3 regions of the Cohnella hongkongensis genome follow, and region 3 is predicted to be linked to each of the others. Evidence: riboswitches for the same ligand, from Rfam matches in the RefSeq annotation. Region 3 holds a riboswitch; each other region holds the start of a gene.

Region 1 (4,158 bases), on a different contig from region 3:
ACGATCGACACCGCCTCCACATCCTGCTCGCTGAGAGCGACGCCCTGTCTGGCCAGCAGCCGGACATCGCGATCCGTCAGCACCCGCGAGACGGGAACGACCAGCGTGCCGCTGTCGTTGTAGATGTTGCGATTGACTCGCATCCCGATATATCCCTTTAGTTGACTCGAACCCATGTTCATCCCACCATGCTAATCTTTATGTTGCGCTTAGGGTCGACCGTTTAGATGTGCCTCTTCAAGGCCTGAACATCGAATACCGTGCGCCCGACCGGCTCGAAAATGTCCTTGCAGTACTTTCCGACGCAGACTCGCCCGGAATACATTTTATTCACCTGAACCTTTCGCCTTGCTTTCAGCACCGAGTTGGCCCCGGTCTGGCCGCCGACGGTCATCGCCTTGATGCTGTCGCCGGCGTCGAGCCGAGAACCCCGGCATATCGCCTGTTCTGACAGGAAGACGATGTTCCGGGCGGAATACAGCTCGCACAGCAGCACGCCGTCGCGGTGAATGACGATGTCTCCGTTCGACTTCAATTCGCTGCCCTGGCATTGGTTGATGCTGATCTCCACTTGCTCCTCCTGCATTCGGGCCACATCCCCGTGAGTGTCCTGAAGCAGCGCGAGAAATCCCTGGACGAACTCGCGGGTAGCCGTCTCGATCAGCTTCGTCGGCATCGTGAACACTTCGGAAATTTCCTTCAGCTTCTCGTACTCCGTCTGCCGGATGTTGCGAATGTTGGTGATGACGAACTGCAGCTCCTTGATCAGCGGAACGATCTCCCTCATCTTCGTCTCGAGGAGAAGCTGCACAATCTGGCCGAAGCGCACCGGCTGCCGCTTCGCCTCGAGCGCCCCCTCTAGCGTCCCGGACGCCGCGAGCAGCTTCTCTATCCAGTCGCAAAGCTGCTTGGACGTATGATAGAGACGATTGAACAAGACGCCGAAGTAACCGGAATACAGCCGACTGGAAATGACATTGCCGCGAACATTGATGCTGCCAGTGGCCGTGATCGTCGAATTGAACACATGACCGTAGACGTACACGTTGCCGAGCGATTCGACGATCATGTTGTCGGTGACGTCCCCGCAGACGATCACGTCTCCGGAAAACACGATATTGCCGGTCGAAATATCTACGTTGCCCGAGACGACGTACGAAGTGGAGACGTCGAACGTCTTGATCTTCCCCCCGGTTATTCTGGGCCTCCCCTGCTTCCTCGCGATGACCTGGCCGTCCGGGGTCAGCTCGACGCTGGGCTTCGTCAGAATAAACAGATCCTTGGGAGGCTGCGGCAGCGTAATGTTGCCCAACACGTCGTACCCGGCGGTTCCGTCCACCATCGGAATTTTCCGGGCCATCAGATCGCCCTTCTGGACGGTCGGAATCCGAAGGTGGTTGCGAAAGTCGATCACTCCGTCGGCTTCGAAAAACTCGCTCCTCACCTGCTGATCGAAATAAATTTCCAGCCGGGCGTCCTCGCCCTCTACCGACGGCTTGCCGCTGGCCACGACGACAGGCTCGAAGGTCGGGTTCAGCAGCTCCCTCTGAATGGCGCCGAATTCGATGCGGGACTTGATCGACATCTCCTCGAGCCTCGCCACCACGTCGGCTAACTGGACAGTTTTCAGAACGATGCTCTCGTCGTCCTCCGCCCGGACGATCACTCTCCGGTCGGGGCCGGCATCGACCAGTCTGGCCGCATAACGCTCTTTCGCGAACAGGCGCAGATGGGCCTGCAGCTTGTCCTCGGTAATCGTAATCTCGAATAGAGGCTGCTCCTCGATGCCCCACGTCATTTTGTCCTCGGCCCGCACTTGGGCTTCCCAGGCCACTTCCTCGCCGTTGACGAACAGCCGCACCGGGCTCATCGGGTAGATAACGGCATACTCGCCTCCGGGCCCGGGATTCTGCACATAGATTTGCTGATTGCGAACCCGAATCGTGCCGTCCTGTCCGGGAGAGCGCCCCCCCTCCTCCCGTTCGTCCGGTGCGGGCGCCGTCTCCGGCTCCCCCTCCCCGTCTTCGCCGCCGATATCCAGCCGGCGAATCAACTGTCTCAATTCGGATTCGGAAATATGCTTGTTCAAGCTTCACACCTCGCGACAACAAAAAAGACACTCTCCCGAATGGGAAAGTGCCTTAACGCTCCATTCGGCGGCCTGGCAGCCGTTGAACTGGGAAGTTCTTTAGGCCCATAGCTTTGCGTCCCTATCTTTCGAAAGGTTTGCCGTTTCCTGTATGCGTCTCCTCGATGTATATTTAACTAGTAAAATTGAACATCTCCGCCTATTTACGTCGTGCATCACTATTAATTATAAGTCTATAGTCGCAATGATTTCAAGAGATTTATCGATTAACCGCCGATTCCAGCCGGACGATCCATCCGAACGGATCCTCGACCGTTCCCCTCTGGATCCCCGTCATGAAGTCGTACACTCGGGCGGACAGCGGTCCGGTGCGCCCACCGTTCAACGTCAGCTTGTCGCCCCGCCAGTTCAACTCACCGATCGGAGAGATGACGGCCGCCGTGCCCGTGCCGAACGCTTCCTCCAGCGTTCCCTTCCGATAAGCCTCGACCAGCTCGTCGATCGAAACTGCGCGCTCCTCGACGTCGATCCCCCAATGCTTCAGCACTTGAAGGACGGAATCCCGCGTTACTCCGTCCAGAATGCTTCCGTTCAGCGCGGGGGTGACGACTTTGCCGGCGATCTTGAAGAAGACGTTCATGCTGCCGACCTCTTCGATATATTTGCGGTGCACGCCGTCCAGCCACAGCACCTGCGAATACCCTTTGCCGGATGCCTCCTCTTGCGCTTTAAGCCCTGCCGCGTAGTTGCCCCCGGTTTTGGCGTTGCCGACGCCGCCCGGCACCGCGCGGACGTATTCCGACTCCACATAGATCGTGACCGGGTTAATCCCTTCGGCGTAATAAGAGCCTACCGGGGACAAAATAATGATGAAATAATAGCTCTCCGAAGGGGATACGCCCAACGTCGCCTCGGTCGAGATGATGAACGGGCGAATGTACAGCGAAGTGCCCTCGTCTGTCGGAATCCAGTCCTCGTCGATCTCCAGCAGCTTCTTCAGCGCGGCCATCGCCAGATCCTCGTCGACCGGCGGAATGCTGAGACGGGCGTTGGAGCGGTTCAGCCTCTGCAAATTTTTGAAGGGCCGGAACAGCAGCGCCGATCCCCCCGGCGTCTTGTAGGCCTTCATGCCCTCGAAGACGGTCTGGCCGTAGTGAAACACTTTGGCGGCCGGATCGAGCGAGATCGGCTGGTAAGGTACGATTCTCATATCGTGCCAGCCTTGGCCTTCCGTATATTCCATGATAAACATATGATCCGTGAACTGCTTGCCGAAGACGAGCGACGAAGCTTCGGGTTTCTTCTTGGGGGCGGTCGTCCGCTCTACCGCGATGTTGTGGGCCATGTCCGCTTCTTCTCCTCCTTATTATGCGAGCGCTTTATAATTGAATGATACCAGAGCGGGATGTATATTGATAATATCTGTTTTGTCGGTAATGTATACCTTTCAGGTATGGAGGCGGTTTACATGGATATGCGGCAGCTTCGTTACTTTCTCGCGATCGCGCACGAAGGACAGATTACCCGGGCGGCCAAGCAGCTGAACATGGAGCAGCCTCCGCTCAGCCGCCAGCTCAAGCAGATGGAGCAGGAGCTTGGCGTCGTGCTGTTCGATCGCAACGGCAAGCGGCTTCAGCTAACCCAGGCCGGGGAGATGCTGAGAGATCGGGCCATCGCGCTGATGAAGCAGTTCGAAGATACGATCACCTACGTGCAGGAGCTCGGAGAGGGCGTACAGGGCGTTCTGTCGATCGGCGCGGTCGTATCGTGCGTCTCGCTGCTCCCTCCGGTTCTCCGCCGATTTACGGAGAAATATCCTCAGGTGACCTTCAAAATCCAGGAGGGCGATCACTTCCTGCTCGGGGAGCTGCTTGAGAACCGGGAGCTCGAATTTATCGTCACCCGACTTCCGTTCCAGTCCGACTTCCAATCCCAACACTATTCGATGCTTCCGCTGCCTTCCGATCCTTTCGTCGCGCTGCTCCCGGCGCAGTGGCTTCCGGCCGGGAAGACGTCGATGACGTTGGAGGAGCTCGCGCAGTTCCCGTTCCTGACTCTGAAGACGGACA
Region 2 (4,158 bases), on a different contig from region 3:
TGATTCGGATACGCTGTACAGTTTTTGTTCAGCCGGATCATTTATGATTTTATAGTCGGGGGCATCTCCCTGTTAGAACGCGCAAGCTTAACGATAAAGCACTTGCAACGCCAGGAGGACGTGAATGAAAAAAATAGCCTACGCTTTGATCGCCGCCGGGCTTATTCTGGTCGCCTTCCCCTTCGTCCGCGAATATGTCGATGACCGGGAGCAGAAGCGGCTGCTAAGCGAAATGGAAAGGTCGTTGTCTACCGTCGATCCGACGCGCTCATACGCCTTGCAGCAGGAATTCGTTCAGCTTTCCGAAGTGCTCGATCGAGGAATCGAAGGACCCGTCGAGTCCAATGCGCCCGATGAAGAATCGGTGCCTATGGACGACAAGACGATCGCCATCATTCAGATTGACAAAATCGATCTGAAGCTGCCGATTCTGGCGGGAGCGACGCAGAAAAATATGAAAGTCGGCGCCGCTCATATGACGGAGACGGCCCCGCTCGGCGAGGTCGGCAATGCGGCGGTCGCCGCCCACCGCGCAAGAACGAAGGGGCGAATGTTTAACCGGCTTGACGAGATGGAGATCGGAGATCGAATCGATATTCGGCTGAGGGACAGGAGCATCGCCTACCGCGTGACGGACATCAAAGTCGTCGTTCCGACCGATCTCTCCGTACTGAACGCGGACGGAAACAAAGCGATTCTGACCTTGATTACGTGCGACCCGCTCGTTAATCCTACGCATCGGCTCATCGTCCACGCCGAGCTTATCGAAGAGGATGCTTGAGAACGCCCGCAACAATGCAAAACAGGCCGGAATCGATGACGATTCCGGCCTGTTTCTTCTGAAAATCTAATAATATTTGATTGCCGTATAGTCGCTTCCCTTTTTGGCGAACGCTGCGTTTTTCTTGTTTTTGCCAAGGCCTGCGTCCACTGTCGTGTCCACGACGACCCACTTGCCGTTCAGATAGACTTCGTTCCATGCATGGTATTCCGCCACATGCGTCGAAGTTCCCATCGCCAGCTTGGTCGGGATGCCCGCGCTGCGCAGCATTGCCGCGTACAAAGTCGCATACCCGTAACAGATCGCTTGTCCCGATGCCAGCGTCTCGTCTATATCCGGCAAGTAGTCCGCAGTGACCTTGCGCGCCAGTTCCTTATCGTAGCTCACATTTTGAACGATATATTCGTAGACCGCTTTGGCCTTCTCTTCGTCGGTGGTTGCGTTGCGAGTCAATTCCTTCGCTTTGGCAAGCGCCTCCTCCGCGTCCTTCCAACCGATATTTTGAGTGGAATTCAGATAAACATCGGTCGTTCTCGCAACGGCGACGTCGATCTTCTCCGAGGAAAGGACGCGGTACTTCGTACCGGATACGTTCTCCAGCACGGCAACCTCGTATTGCCCGTTCCCCATCTGCAGCGGCAGCCAAGTCGTCTGTCCTTTCGCCTCTGGGGTCAGCGTATAGATATAGCTTGCGCTTCCCTTCGATATTTTCGCTTTCGTGTTCACGGAAGGCTTGTACGCCAACCGAATGCCGATCGTCCCCTTGTCCAATTGGGACGTGTCCAGAGTCGCCTTGTTCGCTCCCGCGCTTCCATAGGCGACAGCCGGAATTGCGGCGAAGAGAACAAGCGCCGACAAGAGCAGTCGAGCATATCTGAACATGGATAAACTCCTTTCGGTAGCTGGCTGTCATCCTTCTTGCGGAAGGGAAGACCCTCTAGCTTTGCGCCACTGCCTTTCGACAGGTTTGCCATTATCGTGAAGCTTGTCCGAATAAAACAAAAAAAGCCGAGTCCTTCGGTAGCTGGCTGTCATCCTTCCTGCGGAAGGGAAGACCCTCTAGCTTTGCGTCGCTGTCTTTCGACAGGTTTGCCGTTATCGAGCTTGCTTTTGTAATTAAATTATAGCGAATTTTCGTCGAATTTGCAAGGAAAAACCTGCCAGTCAATCGGCAGGTTTTTCGCTATTTTCTCTAATTCGACTTTGATTTTTTCTCTCTATTTCTCTATCTCTCTAGTTTTTCTTCATACGGAAAATACGATTGCGATTCATGAGGAACGCTCCTGCAGCGATAAGCGCCACACCGGCCAGCTGAAGCGGCAGCGAACTGTTCTCGCCGGTTTTCGGCAAAGTCTTGGTGCTGCCCGGAGCTTGTTCCTCGTCAGATACCCCGCCGCGTGGAACGTCTTCCACGTCGATCTCGACGAGAATTTCTTGTTCGTTGCCATCCGAATCGGTAATGACGATGGTGAAGGAATCTTTGCCTTTGTAGTCTTTGTCAGGCGTGTATTCCCATTTGCCGTCCGGCGTAATGCGGACCGTACCGTGCTCCGGCTCTTCGCCGACTCTCACCTTGCCGCCTTCCGGAACTTCCGTTTTTCCTTCCACCGGCTTGTCGTTCGTCGTTTTCTCTTCAATCTTCGTTTCCGGCTGCTTCGGTTCCTCCGGATCTGTCGGATCTGTCGGATCCGTCGGTCCCGGCGTTTCGGAAGGCTCTGGAGATTCAGTAGGCTTCGGAGACTCCGTAGGTTCTGGAGATTCCGTAGGCTCAGGCTCCTCCGTTGGCTTCGGCGTCTCCGGAGGAGGCGTCCAACCTCCGCCGCCCGAGCTCGGAATTCTCTCGTTTGTTTTTTCTACCAGAACCGTCGACGTCTGATTCGTCGTAATCTCGAATTCGACCGGATCCGCGTTCAGACGATAGTCGTTAGGAGCTTTCACCTCGATCAGCCGATACTTGTTCGCCGGCAAATCTTCAAGGAAAAGTTGACCGTTCGAATCAGTCGTCAGCTTGGATGCGTCGATGCCGGAAACTGGCTTGAAGATCGGGTTACCTTCCAGATCCATTGCCGTCGTCTGTTCTTGCAGTTCGAAGACGGCTCCGCCGAGAACCAGAGTTTTGCTCGCATTGTACTTCGTCAATCGGACGGAACGATCGTTCGCCTTGTTCTCTATCGTGATTATCGTCGTTGGCTGTGTAATCACAATCGCGGTCTCGGCTTGTTCGATTACGAAACCTTCAGCTTCCATTTCCTCCAACGTATAGTTTCCATAATCCAAGCCTGTAAACCTAATTACGCCATTGACGTCCGTTCGATCTTCACCCACAACAGTGCCATTGGCATCTTTCAGTTGAAACTTAATATCTTTCAATTTTTCTTCCGTCTTAGCATTTACCTTAATGACCACAAGCTCGCCGCCCGTGCCTTTCGAATTCTTTGCTTCGAGTTCGACAATCTCAGTCTGATTGGCCGCAATGTCCAACTGGATCGGCGTCGGATCCAACGAATAGAACAACGGAGCCTTCACTTCCTCCAGCTTGTAGGTGCCTGGGGCCAAATCCCTCGCAGCAATTTGTCCATTGCCATCCGTCGTCAACAGATCTCCAACCTGATTGCCATTCGAATCAAGCAGTTTAAACTCGGCGCCTTCCAATTTAATCGAGGTATTCGCGGAATCGACCTTGATTAGCTGGAAGCCCTGACGAATTTTCTTGTTTTCAATTTCGATCGGAACAGCATTTCCCTTAAAGTTAACGATTTTACCGGTTGCGAATTGCGAATCCCGAACATGCCCGTTCGGCGCTGCAGTCTCTACAATTAGATATGGCAATCCATTGGTATCATTGTATCGATAATCTTTAACCGTTTCGGCGGTTCCGTCCGAACCCGTTACCAGCGTCTCCAGAAGCACCGTTTTAGCGGAGTTCCACAGCTCGAATTGAGCATCGGCAAGCGGGTTACCTTCATCGTCCGACTTGACAATTTTAAGCTTCTGCTTTCCAGTGGAAGCTCCGGCGATCGCTCCTCCTAGGGAAACAACGATTTTCTTAATCTCGCTGTCCGTAACCGCAGACGAAGACTGTCCTTCAAATTCGGCTTTATTGCCGATTTCTTGGCCATTGTCCGCTGTAATATATGACTTGTAACGCAAAGTGTAGGCGGTCGTCAGCGGTTCCCTAAATGTTAGAGAATATGTGTTGTCTGTAACAACAAGATCATACAATGCCTTATCTTCTAGATCCAACTTAGTTCCTTCTATTCCACTTATATCACCGTCATTATTCGCTTCGATCTTCGTCTTGTACAACTCAAACGAGTTCGCAAGTAGTATCTGATCTCCTACCAAGGTATCCGTTAACGTCGAATTGGCTCCAATAT
Region 3 (4,158 bases):
AGAGCGCGGCATGAATAAGATCGTCATCCTTAATCGCAAGAAGATCCAACTGTACGCCGTGATCGCGGCGGTCGTCATTTTGGCCGGGGCCTACATCGGCTGGCAGCAATCGAAGCCCGCGATGGCCCCTGCTGGCCAGGAAGCGGGCAAGCAGGTGCTGCATCTGACGACGGGAGAGTTTACGGCTACGGCGGATAACGGCAAGAAGCTCGAGACTTACCTGTTCTACCCGGGTACGGTCGTCGCCAAGAAAGGCGTTCCGGTCGAACTGCGGATTACCGGCATCAACGGCCAGTCCCATCCGTTCGTCATCGAAGGCTTGGATATCAAGGGCAACATCAGCAAAGGCAAGACGACCGTCGTCAATTTCACGCCGAAGGAAGCCGGTATTTATACGATCATCTGTCAGACGCATGCCGATCCGAAAACGGGCGGCCCGATGGTCGGGTACCTCGTCATTCAATAGCCTGGCGGTGACCGCCGCTTTTTCTCCCGCATAGGGTATGGAAGAGAGGCAGGTGTAGCCGGTGAAAATGTTTCAGGAAAAGCACTCCGCCCCGCTGCCGACGCCGCGCAGCATTCGCCGGGCTTGTTCGAACGAGCTGTACCGGACCGTCAAAAGGCTAAAGCAGCACATCCCTTCCCCGCTTGTCCGGCAAGCGGAAGAGCTGTATTTCAAGCGGGTGATCGGCAATCTGATGTGGATCGCGGAAAACAAGAGCAATCGCAAGAAGCTGGCCGACTGGTGGGACGAGGAAGTCAGCGGAGACATCGCCGAGCTGTGGAACGTCGATCGGGCCAAGCTCATGAAAGCTTTCCGCGACGCGTTCGGGGGATAAGCCAACGGAGGCGAAGGGCGAGGAAGGGATATGCCGCTCATTCACGCTCGCCCAAGCAAAAATGCCCTCGGCGTCCTCTAGACGCAGAATCGCGCAAAAAGCAGACCCGGCCGGGTCTGCTTCTTTTTTCCGCTAGCTTTTCTTGACGGCGCTGCGGCGGGTATTCGCATTTTTCTGTACCTGCTGACGCAGAATGAGCGCGCGCAGCGGGCGAAGCATCTCGGGCTCGACAACATGCATCCTGGCCCCGCACAGAATCGATTCCTCCAGACGCTCGCGGCGTACGATTTCGAGCTCGCAGTCGAACGTAATGCCGATCTCGATCGTCGCCCTCAACCTCGACTTCGACGCGAAATGCGGGGCGTCGGAGCCGGAGAAGCTGATTCCGGATATGCTGATGTCGTGAATTTTGAGGCTTTCCGCATCCGGGACGTCCGCTCCCTCTCCGGAATCGCTCAGCACGCGAACCCTCTTGACGCTCCCGTCGATCTCGACCCGGGGATGCTCCCTTCTTTCCTTGAATCTCTTTTGCAGCTCGGGGGGCTGCAGAAGCGCGATCGCTCCTTCGTATTTCGCGAACACAATCGATGACATGGACTGAATCCCCGCCGGGGAGTATACGGTCAGCTTCACCGTTTCTCCCAGATCGAACTGCTCGAACTCCGGAATCTCGACCTCGAACAGCTCGCCCTCCACATAGGTCATGACGCCCGTCGTGACGAAATTTTTCCCCTCCACGACGGTTCGGCAGTGCAGCAGCACGTTCAAGGGAAGCAAGTCCTTGTCGGATAAAGCGACTCTGTTGTCTCCAGTATAGGCCATCCACGTCCCTCCATCTCCTGCCTGTCTGCTTCTCTATATGCAAAAAAAACAGGCAACTCTCTATATAGAGCAGCCCGCTTCGCCTGAATCATCCATGTGGGGACTATCGGCAGCCAGGCTGTCATCGTCCGCAAGACATTAGACCCTGTAGCTTTGCGTCCTTGCCTTTCGGCAAGTTTGCCTTTATCGTCATCCATCTCGATGGCATGATTGTACCATATTTAACCGCTTTTCGTCATATGTTTTTTGCCGACGGTCTCACCTCTCAGCGAGCCATGACCACCCGGTTCCGCCCTTCGTTCTTCGCCTTGTACAGCGCGGCGTCCGCGCTCGAGAACACCTCTCGCAAATATTCCTTGGGATCGCCGAACTTCAGATTTTCGCTGGATTCGGACAGCACCCCCATACTGATCGTGACGCCTACCTTCTCCGAGCCCGCGTCAACCTGATTTTCTCCGACGGCCAGCATAATTCTTTCCGCCAGCAGCTCCGCCTGCTCCCGGTTCGTATGAGGCAAATATACGGTGAATTCCTCTCCCCCGTAACGGGCCAGAATATCGGTTCTCCGAAGCATGGACCGGACGGTGTCCGCCGTGCTGCGAAGCACCTCGTCGCCGACGAGATGGCCGTATTTGTCGTTGATTTGTTTAAAATGGTCGATATCGAACAGGAAGATGGCGAACGGAATCTGATACCTCATGTTCAACAGCACTTCATGCTCCAACTGCTGCATTAAATATCTGCGGTTGAAGCACCCGGTCAATCCGTCGGTGACGGCCATCTGCTCCAGCTTCTGATTGACGCGAAACAGCTCTTCCTGGATCGTGATCAGCTCCAGATTGCGCTCGTGCAGCGCTTCGTTCTTGCGGTTCATCTCCACGACCAGCTTGCGCAGCTCCGAGACGTCGTGAAACGTAATGATCCGCCCCAGCAGCGTCTTCCTGCTGTCCAGGACGGGCGAAATTTGAATCGAGACGTGTCGGCCCGACGAATCCTGCAGCGAAAACTCCATCTGCAGCTTCTCGTGGGGATGGTGATTATAGCGATACAGAAATTCGTAGACTTCCCCCTGCACCTGCAGCGGGGCCAGGAACTTCTCCATCTCGAACGTGTCTCCCTTCGTTACTTGAACGAGGGGAGACGCCCCGCGGTTGACCTCCAGCACCTTGCCGTTCTCGTCCACCACGATCACGCCGGTCGTCATATGCTCGAAAATGTCCCGTTGAGCCATGCTCAGAATGTCCAGCATGCCGAACCGGTAGATGGCGATGACGAAGCAGAGGTCGGACAGCAGAATGCCCAGCGACAGCAAGCCCGGCACGACCGGCAGCCACTCGTCCAGCAGGACGTTGACGAATACGTCGAGAAGTCCGAGTCCCGTCAGCACGAACATGCCGATTAAAGCGGTTGCAAGCTGCTTGCGCTGATTCACGGAAGTGACCGTTTTCAGCGCTTGGAACATATTCAGCAGAGCGATAAAAAAGTACGCGAACTGGCTGAGCACAAGCAGCCAGAACAGAGGGCCGTACTCACGAACCGTATAGTTGTCCGCGGCCGGGGCCATGAACAGGTTGTCCGGATTCCACAGGGCCGCAGCGACGCACAGTGTCGCAGGCGTAATATACAGCAGAACCCGCCCGCCCCTCATCTGCGTCGCCTTGTTCGTCAGGAAAAAAACAAAGAATAACCATCCGGGGCCGAGCGCCCCCATGGCTACGAAGGATAAGTTGATGAAGAACAGCTGAACGCCCGGGAAATCCGTCAGCTTAACGGCGAACTGCCCCAGTGGCCATAACATCATAACAAAATGAAACGCCAAATACACTTTATGCGTCGTCGTGATTCTGTTTACGGCAATGACGACGACGAATAAAACAAAAAGCATAAGAAAAAGGATAAAATCAATCCATTCGACTCCCAAGGCATTCACCTTTTCATAAAAGGGCTGGATTAAAAAATGCGGCAGGCATGTTTGATTTTACCATATCGCCGCTTTTTCCGACAATAAGATATCCATCGAAAGACTTTATTTTATATATTTCCCATCCAATTTCAAGTCCTTTTTTACTTATTTTTATAAGACTTTAGATTTATTGTTTGAAATCCCTTTCCATGTAGGGAGAAACGGACAGAAAATCGCGAAAACGCTCGTACTCCGCTCTCAGATTCTCGAGATCGGGCTTGCCGCGGCCTTTAACGGCTCGAATCAGCAGGTTTTTCGGCGTATGCTCCAAGTCGACAAACTCGAGCAGCTGAGTGCGATAGCCGGCAAGCTCCAGCAAATTCGCCCGAATCGCATCCGTCGCAAGAGCCGCGAACCGCTCCTTTAGAATGCCGTGCTTCAGCAACGGCTGCAGCGCGGGCTGGGAGATTTGGCGGAACAGCTCGTGCTGGCAGCAGGGAACCGACAAAATCACGCTCGCCTCCCAGCCGATCGCCTTCAGCAAAGCCGCATCCGTTGCCGTATCGCAGGCGTGCAGCGTGACTACCATATCGA

Evidence for each region. Region 3 has a riboswitch for cyclic di-GMP ahead of ACFO3S_RS26995 (PilZ domain-containing protein). Riboswitches for the same ligand answer to the same signal wherever they lie in the genome.
Region 1: linked by a shared signal. The riboswitch ahead of ACFO3S_RS08465 (DUF342 domain-containing protein) and the one ahead of ACFO3S_RS26995 (PilZ domain-containing protein) in region 3 are both predicted to bind cyclic di-GMP.
Region 2: linked by a shared signal. The riboswitch ahead of ACFO3S_RS12900 (transglutaminase-like domain-containing protein) and the one ahead of ACFO3S_RS26995 (PilZ domain-containing protein) in region 3 are both predicted to bind cyclic di-GMP.

Annotation. Positions count from the first base shown of each region.
Region 1 covers NZ_JBHSEP010000004.1:260,192-264,349, reverse strand. Annotated here, with positions in the region: gene ACFO3S_RS08470 (HD-GYP domain-containing protein) at 1-143, opposite strand, end outside; gene ACFO3S_RS08465 (DUF342 domain-containing protein) at 224-2,089, opposite strand; cyclic di-GMP riboswitch class I at 2,153-2,241, opposite strand; gene ACFO3S_RS08460 (branched-chain amino acid aminotransferase) at 2,349-3,434, opposite strand; gene ACFO3S_RS08455 (LysR family transcriptional regulator) at 3,558-4,158, shown strand, end outside.
Region 2 covers NZ_JBHSEP010000008.1:87,902-92,059, forward strand. Annotated here, with positions in the region: gene ACFO3S_RS12895 (class D sortase) at 125-781, shown strand; gene ACFO3S_RS12900 (transglutaminase-like domain-containing protein) at 848-1,663, opposite strand; cyclic di-GMP riboswitch class I at 1,676-1,763, opposite strand; cyclic di-GMP riboswitch class I at 1,798-1,885, opposite strand; gene ACFO3S_RS12905 (collagen binding domain-containing protein) at 2,015-4,158, opposite strand, start outside.
Region 3 covers NZ_JBHSEP010000033.1:5,000-9,157, reverse strand. Annotated here, with positions in the region: gene ACFO3S_RS27005 (cupredoxin domain-containing protein) at 11-466, shown strand; gene ACFO3S_RS27000 (dehydrogenase) at 528-839, shown strand; gene ACFO3S_RS26995 (PilZ domain-containing protein) at 972-1,661, opposite strand; cyclic di-GMP riboswitch class I at 1,767-1,853, opposite strand; gene ACFO3S_RS26990 (histidine kinase N-terminal 7TM domain-containing diguanylate cyclase) at 1,927-3,546, opposite strand; gene ACFO3S_RS26985 (class I SAM-dependent methyltransferase) at 3,752-4,158, opposite strand, start outside.